2 regions of the Paraphotobacterium marinum genome follow, and region 2 is predicted to be linked to the other one. Evidence: riboswitches for the same ligand, from Rfam matches in the RefSeq annotation. Region 2 holds a riboswitch; the other holds the start of a gene.
What was found. A riboswitch is a leader RNA that binds a small molecule or an ion and turns the genes downstream of it on or off. The one in region 2 is predicted to bind thiamine pyrophosphate.

Region 1 (3,418 bases), on a different replicon from region 2:
TATTAGTTGTTGGTGCTGGAGGTTTAGGTTGTCCAGTTATTCAATATTTAGTCTCCGCAGGTGTGGGCAATATAGGAATAATCGATGATGATAGAGTCAGTTTCTCTAACTTGCAGAGACAATTCTTATTCAACGTTAATGATGTTGGTAAATTTAAAATTGATGTGATCAAGAGTAAAATGGAACTTCATAACCCCTATGTTACGATCAAAACAATTCATAATAAATTTAATCAAAATAATGGTCTCGAATTGGTTAGAGATTATGATTTGGTTATTGATGCAACGGATAACTTTGAAACAAAATATTTAATCAATGATGCGTGCTTTTATTCAGACAAAACATTGGTTTCGGCTTCAATTGATGGTTTTAAGGGGCAACTTGCTGTATTTAACGCTTTTCCTTACAAAGAAACAGTAAATTATAGGGATATATTTCCAAATATACCCGCAGAAGGTGAGTGTAATACTTGTGCTGAAAATGGTGTCATTGGTGCTTTGCCAGGTATTTTAGGTACAATGCAAGTAAATGAAGCTATAAAAATAATATTAAATATTGGAAAACCACTTAAAAATAAGATTTTGTTTATTGATTTACTCGAAATGCAGTTTCAAAAATACAATATTGAAATTGATCCTGATAATATTTTAAGAGCGAATAAGTCAGATCGTATTGAATTAAAAACTGAAATCAAAGAATTTTTATCGCAGGAGGAAGCATTTTTAATTTCCTATCAAGAGTTAAAGGAAATTGATTTATCTCGGGAAAACATTCTACTAGTTGATGTGCGTAATTCATCTGAGTTTGAAAAGTTTAATATTGGTGGTATCAATATTCCCTTAGATGAATTAAAAAATGAACAATATCATTTTCAGGAATTTAAAAAAGTTATCTTTTATTGTCAAACCGGTATGCGAAGTTATCAAGCGGTTCAAGAAATCAGAAATAATTTACCAAATTTAACAAATAAAATTCTAAGTCTTCGTGATGGAATAAAAAATCTGCAATAAACAATGTTGTCAACTTGACAATTTTTTAATTAATCGTTATTGTCGATATATGATTTAGGGGTGCTAATGTAGCTGAGAATTACCCTTTGAACCTGAATTGGTTAAAACCAACGTAGGAAAAATCAATCCACCCTCCGTAATACTGAATTATCTCAATGGATTTGGTTTTTCTTATTTATGAATGAGATTAAAATGAAATCAATTGGAATTATAGGTGCGGGTTTGATGGGCCGAGTTGTTGCAATAAATGCCATCAATAACGGTTATCAAACGACCTTATTTGAAAAAAAAGATTTGTCTATTCTCGATAGTGCTAGTCGCACTGCAGCCGGAATGATCTCTCCTATTGCAGAAGTTGAAAATGAGAGCCCAAAATTTTATGAATGGGGGAAATACTCTCTTTCGAGATGGAGTGATATCTGCTCACAAATCAATATGAAAGATGGTTTCTATAGAAATGGAAGCCTTTTAGTTTCTTTCAAACAAGATCAAGCCTCCTTTGATGATTTTGATAGAGAGGTCAACTCAAAACTTCAGTTATCCAAAGATGAATTTTTGTATCTAAATTCTACTGATTTATCCAATATTGAACCCCAACTCAACTCTGAATTTTCTAATGGAATTTTTTTACCTAATGAAGCTCACATTTGTTGTGATACTTTCATTCAGCATAGTACGACCTTTTTAAAAAATAATCTCTATAATCTTTTTGAAAAAGTTGAAGCTTATTCTGAGAACGATGAATATATTCATTGTGCAGGTCAAAACTTTAACTTTGATTGGATCGTCGATTGCAGGGGATTAGCGGCACAAAATAATATTGAAAACCTTCATGGTATTCGTGGGGAAACAATTCATTTACATTGTAAAGATGTATGTTTAAATCGTCCCGTTAGGCTTATGCACCCAAGATATCAGATATATATCGTTCCAAGAAAAGATCATAAATTTGTTATTGGAGCAACATCAATAATATCTGAAGATTTTTCGAATATTTCAGTCCAATCAACATTAGAATTGTTATCAGCAGCTTATAGTGTTTCTCCCTCTTTTGCAGAAGCTAGGATTTTAGAAGCGAGAGTAAATTGTCGACCAACGTTATCTCATCATATGCCCACTATTCAACGGCGACATCAAACAATTTATGTCAATGGGCTTTATCGTCATGGATACTTATTGGCTCCTTTTTTGGGAGACCAATTATTTGATATTATTAGAACAGGTACAAGCAAATTATATGAAAATTATCATTAATGGAAAAACAAAAACAATTGAGCATCAATTGAGTGTAAAGCAATTTATGGATAGCTATTCGAGTAGCTTAAGTGTTGCCGTTGCAATAAACCAAAACTTTATACCAAGATCCCAGTATCATTGCACGACAATCGAAGAAGGTGATAATGTAGAAATATTATCCCCAATGCAAGGGGGATAATAAAATGGATATTCAAAATAATAACCTTAAAATTTATGATAAATCTTTTGAAAATAGATTAATCTTAGGAACAGCTTTGTATCCAAATTTAGATATTATGAAAGATTCTATCATTGAGTCAAAGACCAATTTGGTAACGGTGTCACTAAGAAGAGAATCAAATCAAATAAAAAATGGAAATTTTTTTGGGAATGTATTAAGGAATTAAATGTAGATGTTCTTCCAAATACAGCTGGTTGCTATACAGCAAAGGAGGCTATTTTAACTGCTCAAATGGCTAGAGAGGTTTTTAATACTAATTTGGTTAAATTAGAGGTTATTTGTAATAGTTATAATCTTCAACCCAACATACCTGAACTATTAAAAGCAACTGAAGAACTGATTCAATTAGGTTTTAAAGTCTTGCCATATTGTACAGATGATAGTTCAATTTGTGCGAAATTAATTGAACTTGGTTGTAAGGTTATTATGCCTTTGGCTGCTCCAATAGGCACAGGAAAAGGTTTATTAAATGCTTATCAATTTAAAATGATTAGAGAGCAATTTTCTGAAGTAACTATCATTATTGATGCAGGCATTGGGAGACCATCACATGCTTGCCAGGCTATGGAACTTGGTGCTGATGGTATCATGTTGAACACTGCAGTTGCTAAATCCTTAGATCCGATAATGATGGCAAAAGCGTTTAATTTTAGTATTCAGGCCGGAAATATGGCTTACAAAGCAAAGATGATGAATGAAAAAGAAATAGCGTCACCCAGCACCCCGGTTGTTGGCAAACCATTTTGGCATCAAGTGTAATGAAGCAGTTTAAAAAGTTAATAACTGAAAGTTTAAAGGTATATCCAATTGTTGATAGAGCTCATAAACTTAAACAGTTTGAAAACTCAAAAATTAAGACAGTGCAGCTTAGGGTAAAAGATTTAGAGGATGAGGCTTTAAATCATGAAATTGAACAGGCCGTATACCTATC
Region 2 (3,418 bases):
TTTGCATCTGCAATCGAACCAGGCCTTAGTCCATCTCCAAGTGAAAGGGCTACATCGTATTGTGCACAGATTTGACAAATTTCCTCAAATTTTTCATAAAGAAAGTTTTCTTTATGATGTGATAAGCACCATTTTGCCATTATTGAACCACCTCGTGAGACAATCCCCGTAAGTCTCTTCGCTGTCATAGGTACATATCTTAACAATACTCCTGCATGAATTGTAAAATAGTCGACACCTTGTTCAGCCTGTTCAATCAAAGTATCTCTAAAGACCTCCCAATTTAAATCCTCTGCAATACCGTTAACCTTTTCAAGAGCTTGATATATTGGTACCGTCCCAATTGGAACCGGGCTATTACGAATAATCCATTCACGTGTTTCATGAATATTTCTTCCCGTTGATAAATCCATAACAGTATCAGCACCCCATTTTGTTGCCCATATAAGTTTTTCAACTTCTTCTTCTATTGATGAAGTTACAGAAGAATTACCAATATTTGCATTAACTTTTACCAAAAAGTTTCTTCCAATGATCATTGGTTCTGATTCTGGGTGATTTATGTTATTTGGTATTATCGCTCGTCCTGAAGCAACTTCTTGTCGTACAAACTCTGCAGTTATTTTTTCAGGGATATTTCCACCAAAACTATTTCCTGAATGTTTTATGTTTAATAGTTCATTCTTATATTTTTTTAGCCCTAGGTTTTCTCTTACAGCAATATATTCCATTTCAGGGGTCACAATCCCTCTTCTGGCATAGTGCATTTGAGTAACTACTTTATTTTTTTGACCTTTCTTTATTCTATGATTTGATTGAAACCTAATTTCCTTTAAAGTTATGTCTTCTTCTCTTTTTTTTGTATATTCTGAGTCTGTACCATCGATATAGTCAATATCATCTCTAGTTTCGATCCAGCTATCTCTGATTTTCTCTAATCCTGAATAAATATTAATTTCTTTTTTTAAATCAGAATAATAACCCGATGTATCATATACATAAACTGATTCATTAGGCTCATAAACTGGACTATTTTTCGTTCCACCAATTAGAGTATCTGATAATTTTATTTCACGCATACCTACGCGTATATTAGGATATATTTCACCTGATATATATTTTTTATTTGAATTAGGAAAACTAACATGTTTAAAATTTTGAATAAATGATTTTGCAAGGTCTTTTGATTTGTTTTGAGTCATAATTATAATCTCTTAGAATTAAATGCATAAAATATCTTATTTGAATGACTTAACTAGAGAGTTATATTTAATCTCCTGTTCCCTACGTAAATATTAATTTATTCAGGTTCAACGGATCCTACATTAGTAGTCTCAGCCTTAAGGCACTCCGACAAGATATATTTATATTAATTGACTCAATTTAAAATAACAATAATTTTTTTTTAGTTTTTGAAAAGTAAATGAAATCCTACCCAACAAGCAGATAAACTTAAAACCACATTCAATATAATATTCAAACAGAACTTAAAGAACATTCCTGATTGAAGTAATAAAATACTGTCCATTGAAAACGTAGAGAAAGTTGTTAAGCCTCCTAAAAAACCCAATCCGATAATTTGTCTGTAAGGATCTATGTTATCAAAAAACTCTCTCTGAAATAAAGCCCCTAAGATCCCCATCAATAATCCGCCTACAACATTAACGGTTAAAGTCCCATAAGGAAAATTTTTACCAAATAAAAATGCCATTAGCTCTGATATCAAGTATCTTGAACAACAGCCAACAGCTCCGCCCATAGCAACATACAATAAAGTTATAATTTGATTCATTTAGATATTTCCTCTGTTTATTTTTATAATCAGAAAATATTAATTTAGACTGAGTAATTTCCTAACTATAAAGCTAATTTTACATATTAAACTTTCTAGCAGGAGTCATTATCTCTATTTGAGCGGTTAAATTGGTGGAACTCCATCACCATATGAAATATATTACCCCTATCTTATCTATAAAGCAATACAATATTGGCAGGGGATGACGGATTCGAACCGCCGACATTCGGTTTTGGAGACCGACGTTCTACCGGACTGAACTAATCCCCTAAAGTAATGGCGGAGCGGACGGGACTCGAACCCGCGACCCCCGGCGTGACAGGCCGGTATTCTAACCAACTGAACTACCGCTCCGTAAAAAGGGAAGCTTGGCGATGACCTACTCTCACATGGGGAATCCCCACACTACCATTGGCGCAATTACGTTTCACTTCTGAGTTCGGCATGGGATCAGGTGGTGCCATAATGCTATGGTCGCCAAGCAAAATTTGTTTACAATTCGAAAAGCTGACTTTGCAATACACATCAAGATCTTTATATCTTTAAAATCCTGCAAAACCCCTTGGGTGTTGTATGGTTAAGTCTCACGGGCAATTAGTACAAGTTAGCTCAACGCCTCACAACGCTTACACACCTTGCCTATCTACGTCGTAGTCTCCAACAACCCTTTAGGATACTTATAGTATCAGGGATGACTCATCTCAGGGCTCGCTTCCCGCTTAGATGCTTTCAGCGGTTATCGATTCCGAACTTAGCTACCGGGCAATGCTACTGGCGTAACAACCCGAACACCAGAGGTTCGTCCACTCCGGTCCTCTCGTACTAGGAGCAGCCCCCTTCAATCATCCAACGCCCACGGCAGATAGGGACCGAACTGTCTCACGACGTTCTAAACCCAGCTCGCGTACCACTTTAAATGGCGAACAGCCATACCCTTGGGACCGACTTCAGCCCCAGGATGTGATGAGCCGACATCGAGGTGCCAAACACCGCCGTCGATATGAACTCTTGGGCGGTATCAGCCTGTTATCCCCGGAGTACCTTTTATCCGTTGAGCGATGGCCCTTCCATTCAGAACCACCGGATCACTATGACCTGCTTTCGCACCTGCTCGAACCGTCATTCTCGCAGTCAAGCGGGCTTATGCCATTGCACTAACCTCACGATGTCCGACCGTGATTAGCCCACCTTCGTACTCCTCCGTTACTCTTTGGGAGGAGACCGCCCCAGTCAAACTACCCACCAGGCACTGTCCTCACCCCAGATTATGGGGCTAAGTTAGAACATCAAACATACAAGGGTGGTATTTCAAGGTTGGCTCCACGATAACTGGCGTCACCGTTTCAAAGCCTCCCACCTATCCTACACATGTAGGCTCAATGTTCAGTGCCAAGCTGTAGTAAAGGTTCACGGGGTCTTTCCGTCTAGCCGCGGGTACACAGCATCTTCACTGCGATTTCAATTTCACTGAGTCTCGGGTGGAGACAGCGTGGCCATCATTACGCCATTCGTGCAGGTCGGAACTTACCCGACAAGGAATTTCGCTACCTTAGGACCGTTATAGTTACGGCCGCCGTTTACCGGGGCTTCGATCAAGAGCTTCGTCCGAAAACTAACCCCATC

Region 1: it holds a riboswitch for thiamine pyrophosphate, as region 2 does, so the genes downstream of both, CF386_RS12585 (FAD-dependent oxidoreductase) here and thiC (phosphomethylpyrimidine synthase ThiC) in region 2, are expected to answer to the same signal.

The regions. Positions count from the first base shown of each region.
Region 1 covers NZ_CP022356.1:1,154,367-1,157,784, forward strand. Annotated here, with positions in the region: gene CF386_RS12580 (HesA/MoeB/ThiF family protein) at 1-1,010, shown strand, start outside; TPP riboswitch at 1,057-1,146, shown strand; gene CF386_RS12585 (FAD-dependent oxidoreductase) at 1,203-2,264, shown strand; gene thiS (sulfur carrier protein ThiS) at 2,248-2,445, shown strand; gene CF386_RS13535 (beta/alpha barrel domain-containing protein) at 2,450-2,653, shown strand; gene CF386_RS12595 (thiazole synthase) at 2,641-3,246, shown strand; gene CF386_RS12600 (thiamine phosphate synthase) at 3,246-3,418, shown strand, end outside.
Region 2 covers NZ_CP022355.1:636,573-639,990, reverse strand. Annotated here, with positions in the region: gene thiC (phosphomethylpyrimidine synthase ThiC) at 1-1,202, opposite strand, end outside; TPP riboswitch at 1,265-1,363, opposite strand; gene crcB (fluoride efflux transporter CrcB) at 1,406-1,792, opposite strand; fluoride riboswitch at 1,885-1,951, opposite strand; tRNA gene CF386_RS03445 (tRNA-Trp) at 1,989-2,065, opposite strand; tRNA gene CF386_RS03440 (tRNA-Asp) at 2,073-2,149, opposite strand; rRNA gene rrf (5S ribosomal RNA) at 2,162-2,277, opposite strand; rRNA gene CF386_RS03430 (23S ribosomal RNA) at 2,369-3,418, opposite strand, start outside.